One region of the Mesorhizobium sp. WSM4847 genome, then DNA from elsewhere that is predicted to be linked to it. Evidence: riboswitches for the same ligand, from Rfam matches in the RefSeq annotation. Region 1 holds a riboswitch; the other holds the start of a gene.

Region 1 (7,872 bases):
GGCAGCGAGCCGGCGCAGAAGCATGTCGACTGGTCGAGGGCGCATGGCGGCAAGTTGAACTTCACCCGCTCGCCCGAGGAGGCCGTCCAGGAGGCCGACTGTGTCGTTACCGATTGCTGGGTGTCGATGGGCCAGGAGCACCGTGCTCGCGGCCACAATGTCTTCTCACCCTATCAGGTCAATGCGGCACTGATGGCGAAGGCAAAGTCCGACGCCTTGTTCATGCACTGCCTGCCGGCGCATCGCGGCGAGGAGGTCACCGACGAAGTCATCGACGGCCCGCATTCGGTGGTGTTCGACGAGGCCGAGAACCGGCTCCACGCGCAGAAGGCGGTTTTGGCCTGGTGCCTCGGCGCTTGATCCGGGCTGCTGTGATCCGGGCCGCCGTTATCCCGGCCGCCTTGATCCGGGAGTGCGTGATGCCTATCTCAGGCGCATCACGCAAATCGAGCGCGTTTCGACGCATGCGCCCCGGAGGGCGGCATCGCCGCGCCCCGGAGCTTTGTCATGTTGGAAACCCGTCAATTGGCTGAACATCAACCCAAACTCGGCGAATTCGGCTACGCCGGCGACGATCATGTCGTGCCTTTCGAGGTCGGCCCGCTCGACGTGCGCGGCCGTACCGTCCAGCTCGGGCCGATGCTCGACGCGATCCTCGGTCGGCATGACTATCCCGAGCCGGTCGCCCGCCTGCTGGCGGAAGCTTGCGTGCTGACGGTGCTGCTCGGCACTTCGCTCAAATTCGAAGGCAAGTTCATCCTGCAGACCCGCACCGACGGGCCGGTCGACATGCTGGTGGCGGATTTTTCCACGCCGCATGCGCTGCGCGCCTATGCCCGCTTCGACGCCGACCGGCTGGAGGCACTGACGTCTGCCGGCGAGACCTCGCAGCGGACGCTGCTTGGCAGCGGTGTCCTGGCGCTGACCATCGACCAGGGCGCCCACACGCAGCGCTATCAGGGCATCGTCCAGCTCGACGGCGAGACGCTCGAGGAGGCCGCGCGCACCTATTTCCGGCAGTCGGAGCAGATCCCGACCGATCTCAGGCTTTCGGTGGCCAAGCTGTTGACGCCCGGCATCGGCGGTGCCCGCGAGCAATGGCGCGCCGGCGGCATCCTGGCGCAGTTCCTGCCGCAATCGCCCGAACGCATGCGCGTGCCCGACCTTCCGGGTGGCGACGGCGATCCGCGCGAGGAGATCCATGATCCGGCCGACAATTCCTGGCAGGAACTGCTCGCGTTGCTTGGCACCATCGAGCCGACGGAACTGATCGACCCGACGATCGGCGCCGAGCGGTTGCTTTACCGGCTGTTCCACGAGCACGGCGTGCGCGTCTTCGGCGGCGTGCCGGTAGCCGACCAGTGCTCATGCTCCAGGGAGAAGATCCGCGGCATTCTCGGAGGCTTCTCCGCCGACGAGATCAGGGACAGCACGGAGGATGGCGGCATTCACGTCGCCTGCGAATTCTGCTCGAAGCAATATGACTTCGACCCGGCGGAATTTGCTGCGGCTCAATAGCCGGCGTCAGTGCTGCCTCGGTGCCTTCGCAGAGCTTGGTTTCTCGCCCCTCGCAATGGGCGAGAAGCCCAACTGAGCCTCAGTTGACGGTGCGCCGCGTGCCCGGCAGGTCGAGCGAAAAGGCGGGGATGGCGACGTCGAACGTTTCGCCCCGCTTGTTGCGCATCGTGTAGTGGCCGACCATGATGCCGGATGGCGTCGAGAGTGGGCAGCCAGACGTATACTGATAACTGTCGCCTGGATTGAGTTCAGGTTGGTCGCCGACAACGCCGGCGCCGCGCACCTCCTCGACTCGGCCGGTGCCGTCGGTGATCTGCCAGTAGCGCGACAGAAGCTGCACGAATTCATCCGACTGGTTGTCGATGGTCACCTGGTAGCCCCAGACATAGCGGTTCTCCGAAGGGTCGGAGCGATCTTCCAGATAGAACGGCCTGACCTGCACTTCAATGTCGCGCGTGACGGCGCTGTACATAAATCACTCCACACTATGCAGACGGAACATTCGACCCTCTCCGCAGTTCGGTCAACGGGGTGCGTCGCCTCGGTGTCTGCCATCGTTGCCCGAATTTGTTAAGCGCAGGTGCCGAACAACAATGTCATTTAAGTGACACGTGACAATGATGGTGTGCAGGGCCGGGGATGGTGTGCAGGGCCGGGCGACTCAGCATTCTGTCGAACTGTTGAAAACGGCTTCATGCGGCCGGTTTTTTCTGGAGCGACCAGATATTGATGGAATTGACAGTCACAGCCGCCTTGCTTTCCATAGTTCTGCTTGTTGTCAATCTCGCCAGCATCCTGCTCGCTTCGTTGAAGCTGAAGCGGCCTGGCAGGATCACGCCGCCAGCCGCCAAGGCGCCGCCGGTGTCGATCGTCGTGCCGTCGCGCGGCGTCGAGCCGTTTACCGAGGAGACGCTCGAGCGCGCCTTCTCGCTCGACTGGCCGCACTATGAGCTCATCTTCTGCGTCGCCCATGCCGACGACCCGGTGGTCGGGCGGATCACCGATGCGATCGCCCGCTTTCCGGCCGTGCCGGCCCGGCTGCTCGTCGGCGACGACCGCATCAGCGGCAATCCGAAACTCAACAATTGCGTGAAGGGCTGGGAGGCCGCGCGCCACCACTGGGTCGTCCTTGCCGATTCCAACGTCCTGATGCCGAGGGACTATGTCCAGCATCTGATGACGGCATGGCGGCAGGACACCGGCCTCGTCTGCTCGACGCCGATCGGCTCGCGGCCGGACGGGATCTGGGCGGAGGTCGAATGCGCTTTCCTCAATACGCTGCAGGCGCGCTGGCAATATACCGGCGAGGCGCTCGGCCTCGGTTTTGCCCAGGGCAAGAGCATGCTGTGGAACAAGCCATTGCTCGACGCCAATGGCGGCATCCGTGCGCTTGCTGCGGAGATTGCCGAGGATGCCGCTGCGACCAAGCTTGTCAACGGGCTCGGACTGCGCGTCAATCTCGTTGCCTCGCCCTTCGAGCAGCCGCTCGGCTTGCGCACATTTGGCGAAATCTGGTCGCGCCAGGCCCGCTGGGCACGCCTGCGTCGCGTCACATTCCCACTGTTCTTCGCGCCCGAGATCCTGATCGGAGCGGCGCCGCCGCTGGTGCTGGCGCTGGTTGCGGCAGCAGGCGCCGGTTTCAGCCTGCCGGCTACCGCCGTCGCCGTGCTGATAGTCGCCTATCTGCCGGAATGCGCTCTCGCCTCGGCCAAGGGCTGGCACCTGTCGCTGCGCATGATCCCGGCGATGGTTGCGCGGGACGTGATGCTTCCCGCCATCTGGGTGCGCGGCTGGCTCAGCGGTGCTGTCGACTGGCGCGGCAACACGATGACCATCCAAACCAGCGCCGTTGCGGAATTGGAAGAGTCGCCGTCGGGCGCCTGACCGCGCCGCTTTGCAGATCAGAGCGCAGCAGTTCGGCGCGTATCCCTATCTGGCGGCTAAGGCCTGCTCGATGTCTTCGAGCAGGTCGTCAGTGTCCTCCAGTCCGACGGACAGCCTGAGCGTGCCTGGCCCGATGCCAAGTTCGGCCCGCGCCTCGTCGCTCAGATTCTTGTGTGTCGTCGTCGCCGGATGGGTGATCAGGCTCTTGGCGTCACCGAGATTGTTGGAGATCAGCACGACATCGAGCGCGTTCTGGAAGGCGAAGGCCGCCTGCTTGCCCCCCTTGACGTCGAGGCAGATCAGCGTCGAGCCGCCCGACATCTGCTTCTTGACGATCGCCGCCTGCGGGTGATCGGCGCGGCCGGGATAGATGACGCGGACAATTTCCGATCGCTCGGCGAGGAAGTCAGCGATCCGGCCGGCACTTTCTGTCTGCTGGCGAACGCGCAGCGGCAGCGTCTCCAGCCCCTTCAGCAGCGTCCAGGCATTGAAGGGTGAGAGGCTGGGACCGGTGTGGCGGAAGTAGTCGTGCAAATTCTCGTCGATCCACTTCTTGTCCGACAGGATGATGCCGCCGAGGCAGCGTCCCTGGCCGTCGATGTGCTTGGTCGCCGAATAGACGACGATATGGGCGCCGAGCTGCAACGGCTTCTGCTGCAAGGGCGTGGCAAAGACGTTGTCGACGATCAGCCGCGCGCCGATCGAATCGGCAAGCGAGGCTACGGCTGCGATGTCGACGACCTCCAGCGTTGGATTGGTCGGGCTTTCAAGGAAGAACAACTTGGTGTTGGGCCTGACCGCCTTTTCCCAATTGGCGATGTCGGTGCCGTCGACCAGCGTCGCCTCGATGCCGTATTTCGGCGCCAGCGTCTCGACCACCCAGCGGCAGGAGCCGAACAGCGCGCGCGCTGCCACGATGTGGTCGCCCGCCCGGGCACTGCACAGCAACGCCGCCGTCACCGCCGCCATGCCGGACGCGGTGGCGCGGGCATCTTCGGCACCTTCCAGCGCACACATGCGCTTCTCGAACATGTCGACCGTCGGATTGGCATAGCGCGAATAGATGAAGCCCGGTTCCTCGCCCTTGAAGCGGGCTTCTGCCGCCTGCGCCGTATCGTAGACATAGCCTTGCGTGAGATACATCGCCTCGGAGGTTTCGCCGAAGCCGGAACGCAGCGTTCCTGCATGCACGAGGGCGGTCTGAGGCTTCCAGTTGCGCGTTTTGCTCGTCATCACCTTGTTCCAAACACAAAAAATGGTCCAAACACAAAAAAACCGGCCGCGAAAGTCGCAACCGGTCGTACGGCCTTTCGGCCCGACGGTCCTTTAGCGACTTGTTTAACGTGGCTGCAAGCCGACCGGCCAAATCACCACGGGATAACGATCCTTTAGACCTGCACCGCGCTTGCGTCAATTGCCGGCATGATTAAGAGGTTTGTACCAGCGGGTTCCACGGCAAGAACCTGCGACAAGATGAGACCACGCCCGGCCTTCGAGCGGAGCCAGACTTTGCGGCAGACAGGCATTCTTCCGGATCAGGATATTTCCGCGCTGTACCAGTCGGGCGCGCTGAAGTCGCCGCGCGCGCTCGACGCCGACCAGGTCCAGCCGGCCAGCCTCGACCTCAGGCTTGGCGACAAGGCCTGGCGTGTGCGCGCCTCCTTCCTGCCCGGCCCCAACCACAGGGTTGCTGAAAAACTCGACCGCCTGAAGCTGCACGAAATCAATCTCACCGATGGTGCGGTGCTGGAGACGGGCTGCGTCTATATCGTGCCGCTGCTCGAGAGCCTGGCGCTTCCGGCAAACATTTCCGCCTCGGCCAACCCAAAAAGCTCGACCGGGCGGCTCGACATCTTCACCCGGGTGATGACCGATCGCGGCCACGAGTTCGACAAGATCGCTGCCGGCTACAACGGCCCGCTCTATCTCGAAGTCAGCCCGCGCACCTTTCCGATCGTCGTCCGCGCCGGCTCGCGGCTGTCGCAGATCCGGTTCCGCACCGGCAATGCGCTTTTGTCGGAAAGCGAGCTGCACGAATTGCACCGTGCCGAGACGCTCGTCGCCACCGAGCCGCCGAACATTTCCGGCGGCGGCATCGCACTGTCGATCGACCTCGATGGTGACAAGGACGGGCTGGTCGGCTACCGCGGCAAGCACCACACCGGCCTGGTCGATGTCGACAAGCGCGCTGCGCAGGATGTCGTCGATTTCTGGGAGCCGCTCTACAAGAGCGGCGCCGGCGAACTGGTGCTCGATCCGGACGAATTTTATATCCTCGTCAGCCAGGAAGCGGTGCATGTGCCGCCGCTCTATGCCGCCGAGATGACGCCCTTCGATCCGCTGGTCGGCGAATTCCGCGTCCACTATGCCGGTTTCTTCGATCCGGGTTTCGGCCATTCGGCCTCGGGCGGCACCGGCAGCCGGGCCGTGCTCGAAGTGCGCAGCCACGAAGTGCCGTTCATCCTCGATCACGGCCAGATCGTCGGACGGCTGGTCTACGAGCACATGCTGAAGCGGCCGCAGGCGCTCTACGGCACAGATCTCGGCTCGAACTATCAGGCGCAGGGCCTGAAACTGTCCAAGCATTTTCGCGCCGCGCGCTGATCGCCCGCTATGATCAGACCCTGCTTGCCTGACCTTACGGGTCGTGCTTGGCTGTCTTAGCCGTCAATACAGTTGGAACAAGGGGAACAAAAATGCAGATTTCAAGATGGATCGCATCGGCAGCAACAGCCGTCATGCTGGCGATGTCAGTCGGGTCGCTGTCGGCGCAAGCACAGGAAAAGTTGAAGATCGCCACTGAAGGCGCCTATCCGCCGTTCAACACCATCACCGCGGATGGCAAGCTCGTCGGCTTCGACATCGACATCACCAATGCGCTTTGCGCTCAGATGAAGGTCGAATGCGAACTTGTCACGCAGGACTGGGACGGCATGATCCCGGCGCTCCAGGCCAAAAAGTTCGACGCCATCATCGCGTCCATGAGCATTACCGAGGAGCGCAAGAAGCAGGTCTCCTTCACCAACAAATACTATACGACGCCGCTTTCGCTGGTGGCCTTGAAGGACAGCGATATTGCCTCGACCGAACCGGCGGCACTCGCCGGCAAGACAGTCGGCGCCCAGGCTTCGACCACCCAGGCCGACTATGCCCAGGATGTCTATGGCAAGGCCGGCGCCGAGGCGAAGCTCTATCCAACCCAGGAGGAGGCGGTCGCCGATCTGATGAACGGCCGTCTCGATGCCGTCCTTTCAGACAAATTCGTGCTGATGGACTGGATGAAGAAGTCGAGCGACGACTGCTGCAAGATGGTCGGCGACGTCAAGGGCACGGAGACCGAAGCCGGTATCGCCGTGCGCCAGGAAGACAATGCGCTGCGCGAAAAGCTCAACGCCGCGATCGACGCGATCGTCGCAGACGGCACCTACAAGAAGATCCAGGCCAAATATTTCGACTTCGATATTTATTGAGAGGTCGAAGCTGCCAATCTCCCCCCTTGAGGGGGAGATGGCCGGCAGGCCAGAGGGGGTCGGTCCGGCCGGGCCCGGCTCTCTTTATCGCAGACGCAGGGGGCTGGCGCTCTACGCGAGACGACCCCCTCTGTCGCCTTCGGCGACATCTCCCCCTCAAGGGGGGAGATCACGCCGTCACAGCGCCTTCACCGCCACCTTCACTGGCTGCTCGATTTCCAGTGGGTTGCGCAGCGGCAGGCCGAAATCCTTGGCCTCGATCTCGAAGACATCGCCGGCCTCGGTTCTGACGCCGTCGGCGAAGGACAGTGTCGCGGTGCCGAACATGTGCACATGCACGTCGCCCGGCTGGCGGAAGGCCGAATATTTGAAGTGGTGATGTTCGAGATTGGCGATGGTGTGCGACATGTTCGCCTCGCCCGACAGGAACGGTTTTTCCCACAGCAGCTGGCCGTCGCGGAGGATGCGCGAGGAACCCCTGACGTCGGACGGCAGCTCGCCGATCAGGATCTCCGGTCCGAACGAAGCGTTGCGCAGCTTGGAATGCGCGAGGAAAAGATAGTTCACGCGCTCGGTGACGTGATCGGAAAACTCGTTTGACAGCGTGAAGCCGACGCGGAACGGGACGCCGTCGTCGCCGATGACATAGATGCCGGCGACTTCCGGCTCCTCGCCGGCATCCTCGGCGAAGGCGGGCGACAGAAGTGCCGCACCGGGCGCCACTGCCATGGTGCCGTTGCCCTTGTAGAACCATTCCGGCTGCACGCCGGTCTGGCCCTTGGCCGGCTTGCCGCCCTCCAGCCCCATGCGGAACATCTTCATGGAATCGGTGAGCTGCTCCTCGCCGTCGCTGCTGAGCTTCTTGTGCATGGAATCGCGGGTCGCGGCGGAGCCGAGATGTGTCAGCCCGGTGCCGGTGAGGTGGAGATGCGCCGGGTCGGGATGGTTGATCGGCGACAACAGCCGCCCCTTCTTGTAGGCGGCATCGAGGTCGACCGCT
Region 2 (7,872 bases), on a different contig from region 1:
GCCGCGTGCTGCCGCCGCTCGACGGCAGCGGCGACGTGACGCTGAAGAACGGCGTGGCGCTGATCAAGACACAAACAGAGAGCCTGCGCGGCCAGGCGGTGGATATCGGCAAGCTCGATCTGTCGTCGGGAAGCGCGCGCGTCACCGTTTCCGGGCCGGTCTCGGTCGATGCCGACGGGCTGATCGACGCCGATTTGATGATCAGGCTCAGCGATCCGAAGGCGGTGGCGGAAATCCTCGGCAAAGCCATTCCCGAGCAGAAGAGCCAGATCAAAACCGGCTTTGCCGGGCTGGCGCTGCTTGGCAACGAACCGTCGATGCCGCTCAAGATCGTCAAGGGCAAGGCCTCGCTCGGTTTTATCCCTCTGGGCAGCATCAAGCCGGTCGATTAGGCGATGATTGCGAACCTCCAGTTCGGAAAGACTATGGCCAAACAGGAAGATAGATGAACCGCCCGGTGAAGCTCCTGAGTGTTGGCGCGCTGACGCTCGATACGATCCTTCGCGTCGACACGCTTCCGGCGCGTCAGGGCAAGTTCATCGCGTCCGACGGCGTCCAGATCGCCTCGGGCATGGCTTCGAGTGCGGCCTGCGCCGCACGCCGCCTCGGCGCGGAGGTATCGCTGTGGGCGAGCGCGGGAGACGACCTCGTCGGCGATCAGCTGGTCGCAGGCATTGAGGCCGAAGGCGTCGATTGCAGCTTTGTCCGGCGCGTCGCCGGGGCGCGGTCGGCACTGTCGGCCATCCTGGTCGACACGCATGGCGAGCGCATTATTGTTCCGTTCTATGACAAGCTCGCGCAGGCCGACCCCGAAGCGCCCCCCACTGAGGATCTCACCGCATTCGACGCCGTCCTGGTCGACGTGCGCTGGCCGGGCGCGGCAGCTCTGGCCCTGACGGCGGCGCGCGCAAACGGCCGTCCAGCCATACTCGATGCCGACACCGCGCCACGGGCCGTGCTGGAACGGCTGTTTCCGCTCGCCTCGCACATCGTCGCGTCGGAGCCGGCGGCGTTCATCCTCTGCGGCGAGGAGCAAGGCCCGCAGGAGGCCTGTGAAGCGCTGGCCAGACGCACCGATGCATTCGTAGCGGTGACCGGCGGCGCAGCGGGAAGCTGGTGGTTCGACCACTCGGTGGCGTCGGTGCGCCATGTCGCGGCGCCAAGGATCAAGGCAGTGGATACACTTGCCGCCGGCGACGTGTTCCACGGCGCCTTTGCCGTCGGGCTGGCCGAGGCGATGCCGATCGAACGGACATTGCGGTTTGCCAGCACCGCCGCCGCGCTCAAATGCCTGCGCTTCGGCGGCAGGCTGGGCGCGCCGGACAGGGCCGAGACACTGGCGATGATGGCAGCTCACTGGCCGGATTGAGCGCGAGGCGGCCTTCAAATCGGATGGTACCGCCCTCTATCTTTTGCTTGAGCATCGGATTTCACCTAAAACCGGTACGGGGTCCGATGCTCTATCCCTTGGCCGGATGCTCGACTGCCTGCCGGCCAAAGTCCGGCACGTCGATGTCCTGGCCGGCCTCGATGATCGAGCGGCGCACGGCGCGGGTGCGGGTGAACAGGTCGAACAGCTTTTCGCCGTCGCCCCAGCGGATCGCCCGCTGCAGCGAGGCCAGATCCTCCGAGAACCGCGCCAGCATTTCGAGGATGGCATCCTTGTTGTGCAGGCAGACGTCCCGCCACATCGTCGGGTCGGAAGCGGCAAGGCGCGTGAAGTCGCGAAAGCCGGAGGCCGAATATTTGATGACCTCGGACTTGGTCACCGACTCCAGGTCGTCGGCGGTGCCGACGATGTTATAGGCGATGATGTGCGGCAGGTGCGAGACGATGGCCAATGTCATGTCGTGATGCTGGGGATCCATCGTATCGATGTTGGAGCCGCAACGGCGCCAGAATTCCGAGAGCTTTTCCAAGGCGGCCGGATCGGTGCCGGGCAACGGCGTGAAGATGCACCAGCGGTTTTCGAACAGTTCGGCAAAGCCGGCGTCCGGACCCGATTTTTCAGTGCCGGCCAGCGGATGGCCGGGAATGAAATGCACGCCGGCAGGCACATGCGGCTGCATCTGCGCGATGACGGACGCCTTGGTCGAGCCGACATCGGTGAGGATGGCGCCCGGCTTCAGCGCCGGCGCGATTTCCTCGGCGACCTCGCCTGAAGAACCGACCGGCACCGAAACGATGACCAGGTCGGCATCGCCGACCGCCTCTTTCGCATCAGTCGTGTAGGAGGAGCCGAGGCCGAGTTGCTTCGCCCGCGCCAGCGTCGTTTCGCTGCGCGTCGAGATGGCGACGTGACCGGCAAGGCCTCCCCGATGGATGACGCGGGCCAGCGACGAGCCGATCAGGCCGATGCCGACCAGCGCGATCTTTTCGAACATCGGTGATGTCATGGTGTTCTAGCTTTTCAGAAATGTCGCGAGGGCGGCGACAACGCCGCGATTGGCCTCTTCGGTGCCGATGCTCATGCGCAGCGCATTTGGGAAGCCGTAACCGGAAACGCGCCGCAATATGTAGCCGCGCGCACAGAGGTAATCGTCCGCGGCTGCCGCAGAATGTTTTTTGTCCTCGGGAAAGTGGATGAGGACGAAATTGCCGACGCTCGGCGTCACCCGCAGTCCGAGCCTGGTCAATTCCTCGCTGACCCAGGTCAGCCAGGTCTCGTTATGCGCCACGCTTCGCTCGACATGGGCGCGGTCGCGGATCGCGGCAATGCCGGCCTCGATTGCCGTCGCGTTGACGTTGAAGGGACCCCGCACCCGGTTGATCGCATCGATGACATGCATCGGCGCGTACATCCAGCCGATCCGCGCACCGCCAAGGCCGAGCTTGGAGAAGGTGCGGGTCATAACCACGTTTTCCGCACCAGCCACCAGTTCGACGCCGGCTTCATAATCGTTGCGGCGGACATATTCGGCATAGGCTGCATCCAGCACCAGAAGCACGTTTCGAGGCAGGCCAGCATGCAGGCGGCGCACCTCCTGGAACGGCAAATAGGTGCCGGTTGGGTTGTTGGGATTGGCGAGGAAAATGATCCGCGTACGCGGCGTCACCGCAGCGAGGATCGCATCGACGTCGGCGCGCTCCTTGGTTTCCTTGACCGAGACCGGGACAGCACCTGCCGACTGGATGTAGATCTTGTAGACCATGAATCCGTGTTCGGTGATCACAGCCTCGTCGCCCGGCGCGAGATAGGTCTGCGCAAGCAGGCCCAGAATCTCGTCGGAACCATTGGAACAAACTATGTTCGCCGGGTTGAGGCCATGCACCTCGGCGATCGCCTCCCGCAGGCGCCTGGCGGTGCCGTCGGGATATATGTCGAGCTTGGCCGCGACGTCGCGCGCGGCTTCTATTGCTTTCGGCGAGGGGCCGAGCGGGTTCTCGTTCGACGACAATTTGTGGACCTTGGCAACGCCGGCCGGCGCCGTGCTTTTGCCCGGCACATAGGCTTCGATGTCCATGATCCCCGCGCGGGGCGTTGGACGTGCCTGATCCGATACTTGGTTCATATTGCAAAAATCCGTCGAGAACGCTTCCGCTGCTCCAACGCGATGCGAATTTCGGATCCGCCACACTGGAAGCCGCCGCGGAAATACAAGCCGTGGCCTGGAATGTCGAGAGGCGGCAATGATCGGTGCGTGGCTGGCCGTTGACGGCGAGGCGCGCCGGTCCTAGAAGAAGGCGAAATCCCGTGGTGATTTGGCCGGTCGGCTTGCAGCCACGTTAAACAACTCGCTAAAGGGCCGTTTGCATCTTGTAACCGGCTTTGCGAAGGCAATGCCGGTTTTTTTGTTGTCCGCAGCCGGCCGGACAGTCGCATCGACCCGAAAATCTTAATCGACTTTCGGAAAACACGATGGGTTAATGTAAGAGGATGCGATGGTCGCGCTGCGCACGAAAAGAACCAACAACGAGGCCGACGAGCCGTCGAGCCCGGTGTTGCGGTTCGGCGCCGACAAGCCGCTCAAGCTCGATGCCGGCACGCTGCTGTCGCCGTTCCAGATCGCCTACAAGACCTACGGCACGCTCAACGACGCCCGCTCCAACGCCATCCTCGTCTGCCATGCACTGACCGGCGACCAGCATGTCGCCAGCACCAATCCAGTGACCGGCAAGCCGGGCTGGTGGGAAGTGCTGATCGGCCCCGGCAAGATCATCGACACCAGCCGCTTCTTCGTCATCTGCTCGAACGTCATCGGCGGCTGCCTCGGCTCGACCGGCCCCGCCTCGACCAATCCCGCCACCGGCAAGCCGTACGGGCTCGACCTGCCGATCATCACCATCCGCGACATGGTGCGGGCGCAGTTGATGCTGGTCGACCATTTCGGCATCGAAAAGCTGTTCTCGGTGCTCGGCGGCTCGATGGGCGGCATGCAGGTGCTGCAATGGGCGTCGAGCTATCCGGAGCGCGTTTTCTCGGCGCTGCCGATCGCCACCGGCGCGCGTCATTCCTCGCAGAACATCGCCTTCCATGAGGTCGGCCGGCAGGCGGTGATGGCCGATCCCGACTGGCATGGCGGCAAATATTTCGAGCAGGGCAAGCGTCCAGAAAAGGGGCTGGCCGTGGCGCGGATGGCCGCTCACATCACCTATCTGTCGGAGGCGGCCCTGCACCGGAAGTTTGGCCGCAACCTGCAGGATCGTGAAGCACTCACCTTCGGTTTCGACGCCGATTTCCAGATCGAGAGCTATCTGCGCCATCAGGGCATGACCTTCGTCGACCGCTTCGACGCCAACTCCTATCTCTACATGACCAGGGCGATGGACTATTTCGACCTTGCCGCCGACCATGGCGGCCGGCTCGCCGACGCCTTTGCCGGCACCAAGACCCGTTTCTGCCTGGTCTCCTTCACCAGCGACTGGCTGTTCCCGACCGAGGAGAGCCGCTCGGTCGTTCATGCGCTGAACGCGGCCGGCGCCTCGGTGTCTTTCGTCGAGATCGAGACCGATCGCGGCCACGACGCCTTCCTGCTCGACGAGCCGGAGCTGTTCGCGGCCATCAACGGCTTCATCGCGTCGGCGGCCCGCGCCAGAGGGCTCAGCGCATGACCCCGAAAAGTTGCAGACTTTTCGGGTCAAGGTCATGCGCCAGTCAAGAGGCACGATCATGAGTGTCAACCACGCCCAGCGCGTCGACCTCGAAGTCGTCGCCGATCTCATCCCGCCGCAGTCGCGGGTGCTGGACGTCGGCTCCGGTGATGGCCTGCTGCTCGAATTGCTGCAGGCAACGAAGCAGGTCGACGGCCGTGGGATGGAACTGTCGCAGCGCGGCGTCAACGAATGCGTGGCGCGCGGCCTGTCCGTCATCCAGGGCGACGCCGACAAGGACCTCAAATTCTATCCCGACAAGGGTTTTGATTTCGTCGTCCTGTCGCAGACCTTGCAGGCGACCCGCAACCCGAAGCTGGTGCTTGACGAGTTGCTCAGGATCGGCAAGCACGCCATCGTCTCCTTCCCCAATTTCGGCCACTGGCGGGTACGCCTTTCGCTGTTCATCGAAGGGCGGATGCCGGTGACCAAGGACCTGCCCTATTCCTGGTACGACACGCCCAACATCCATTTCTGCACCATCCGCGACTTCGTCAATCTCTGCGAAGAGCTCGGCGCAACGGTGGAAAAGGCAACCGCGCTCGACGCCAATGGCCAGAAAATCGGCCTGTCGATGCCATGGTGGTTCTGGAATTTCTTTGGCCAGCAGGCGGTGTTCCTGCTGAAGCGATAACGGCGACCCGTCGCTTCGGCCAGCCGGCCCGAGTCCGGAGACATCTGGGACTGATCGCCATTCGTTGAGGTCTAACGATCAAGTTCCGGAAAATACGGATCGGAGAAAAACCGCCGACCGCGCTCGCCTTGCAAACAGTCGACCGGTGCTGCCGCGTCGACCGGGACGGACCCGGGATCGGCCCCGGGACCGGCATTAGGATCGGTAACACCGCTGACCTCGAGGACCAGCTTGCGGCGTATGGCGGTCACGAATTCCGAAGCGGCATAGACCGGCAGCACGAAGGAGCCTGGCCCGCCTGTGACGCACTCCGCATAGTATTGGTCGAGATGGCTGAAGCTGGGCGACGGGCTGATCAGGATCGGCAGGCCATTGATGACGATGCCCTTTGCTATCGCGGCGTCGCGTGTCGTGGCGACGGGCATCCCGATATTGTTGGGGCCATCGCCTGAGATGTCGATGACGCTGCGCGTCGCGTCGAAGGCGGCTCCATCCAAAAGCTTCGCGCCGAAGGCGAGCGCACTGGAAATCGAGGTGCCGCGAAAGCTCCTGAACGGGCGCGCCTCGATCTTGCCGGCGAATACCTCGGCGCTCTCGGCATCGTCGATGACCTGCCAGGCAATGACGGCGTCGTCGCGGACGGTGCCTGCCCATTCGAAATAGGCCAGCGCAATGCGGCCGTTCACGCCCGAACGCACCGCATTGATGAAGTCGGGGTGGCGCAGCGCCTTGACATAGCCGGCGCGCTGCAGGGCGAATTCCTTTTCGTCCATCGAGTGCGAGATGTCGACCGCCAGCACCAGTTCGACGTCCACGGCAATGGTGTCGGCAGGCGCGGCCAAAGGTGCTGCCTGGGCACGGGCAAGGCAGGCAAGCAGGCTGACGCAGGTCGCCCAAAAGCGCGCAGCGGTTTTGGGGTAACGACAAGCATCGAAGCAAAGACTCAAAGCGTGTCGCATGAATCCAACGCCGCAGGCTTCCGAACGATGCCGGCAATCTTTCGCCGCGATCACGGCAAAATAAAGCTTGCGGCCGGCTATGCCTGTTGGCGGGCTTTGGCGACGGCCGGGGGTGGTTCGATCGCGCCGGCCCTGACACGGACTGGCTTGAGAGCCGGTCGCTCGAAATCTTTCACGATCGCCAATGAGCGCGGGAAGAATTCAATGTTGTGCTGGCCACGGCCGATATTGAGGATCGCGGCGTCGGCAAGACGCGCCTCCAGCATCGACAGCACCCGCCGCAGCGTCGCGCCGTCGAACGTGTCCAAAGCCTCGTCGATGATCACCCATTTCGGCTGCCGCAAGACCAGCCGGGCAAAGGCAAGCAGGCGCTGCTCGTCATCGCTCAATTCGCGCTCCCAGCGCGCCGACCGGTCGAGCGAGGATGACAGCCGCCCGAGACCGACCTCGGCAAGCACCGCCGAGATCTCGGCGTCGCTGACCGCGGCATCGGCGTGGTCGAGCACCTCGCGCAGCGTGCCGAGCGGGAAATAGGGTTTTCGGGGAACGAAGGCCGGCACCTCTCCGGCCGGCATGCCGATCCGCCCGCTTCCCCACGGCCACAGACCGGCAATGGCGCGGAAGAACAGCGTCTTGCCGGCGCGCGGATCTCCGGTGATCATGACGCGCTCGCCGGCGCGGATCTCGACTTGGGGCTCGGCGAGCTTGGTGCATCCATCCCGCGACGCAATTTCGAGCTTGTCGAATGTCAGCCTGCCGTCCGGATTTTCACCGAACTCGATGCGCCTCTCGCTGTGGTGGAGCACATCCGTTTCAGCAAGCGCGATGCGGAAATCGGCGACGCGCATCAGCGTGGCGCGCCAATCGGCGATGCCGCCGATATTGTTGATGAACCAGCGCAACGAGGAATGCACCTGGTTGAAGGCGCCGACAGCCATCATCAGCCCGCCGAAGCTGATGTCACCGGCGAAATAGACCGGCGCGGCGACGAGGATCGGCGCGACGACAGTGATCCAGCCATAGGTGTCGGTCACCCAGGAAAGATTGATCTGGGCGCTGTAGATGCGCCGTATCGCGCCCAGCACCGTGCCGAGGTCGAGCTCAAGCCGCCGTCGCGCGTCGGCCTCGCCGTGCGCAAGCGCGATGGCATCGACATTCTCGTTGACGCGGACCACCGAGGAGCGCAGC

What was found. Region 1 has a riboswitch for S-adenosylmethionine ahead of AC0L28_RS22075 (O-succinylhomoserine sulfhydrylase). Riboswitches for the same ligand answer to the same signal wherever they lie in the genome.
Region 2: linked by a shared signal. The riboswitch ahead of metX (homoserine O-acetyltransferase MetX) and the one ahead of AC0L28_RS22075 (O-succinylhomoserine sulfhydrylase) in region 1 are both predicted to bind S-adenosylmethionine.

The regions. Positions count from the first base shown of each region.
Region 1 covers NZ_JBVVPY010000015.1:158,514-166,385, forward strand. The annotation lists gene argF (ornithine carbamoyltransferase) at 1-360, shown strand, start outside; gene AC0L28_RS22060 (Hsp33 family molecular chaperone) at 508-1,518, shown strand; gene apaG (Co2+/Mg2+ efflux protein ApaG) at 1,598-1,990, opposite strand; gene AC0L28_RS22070 (ceramide glucosyltransferase) at 2,248-3,402, shown strand; gene AC0L28_RS22075 (O-succinylhomoserine sulfhydrylase) at 3,448-4,635, opposite strand; SAM riboswitch at 4,709-4,786, opposite strand; gene AC0L28_RS22080 (2'-deoxycytidine 5'-triphosphate deaminase) at 4,876-6,006, shown strand; gene AC0L28_RS22085 (ABC transporter substrate-binding protein) at 6,099-6,872, shown strand; gene araD1 (AraD1 family protein) at 7,050-7,872, opposite strand, start outside.
Region 2 covers NZ_JBVVPY010000013.1:164,367-172,238, reverse strand. The annotation lists gene AC0L28_RS20220 (DUF2125 domain-containing protein) at 1-392, shown strand, start outside; gene AC0L28_RS20215 (sugar kinase) at 446-1,369, shown strand; gene AC0L28_RS20210 (prephenate/arogenate dehydrogenase family protein) at 1,461-2,396, opposite strand; gene hisC (histidinol-phosphate transaminase) at 2,403-3,512, opposite strand; SAM riboswitch at 3,685-3,762, shown strand; gene metX (homoserine O-acetyltransferase MetX) at 3,883-5,052, shown strand; gene metW (methionine biosynthesis protein MetW) at 5,111-5,725, shown strand; gene AC0L28_RS20190 (DUF1194 domain-containing protein) at 5,797-6,567, opposite strand; gene AC0L28_RS20185 (ABC transporter ATP-binding protein/permease) at 6,762-7,872, opposite strand, start outside.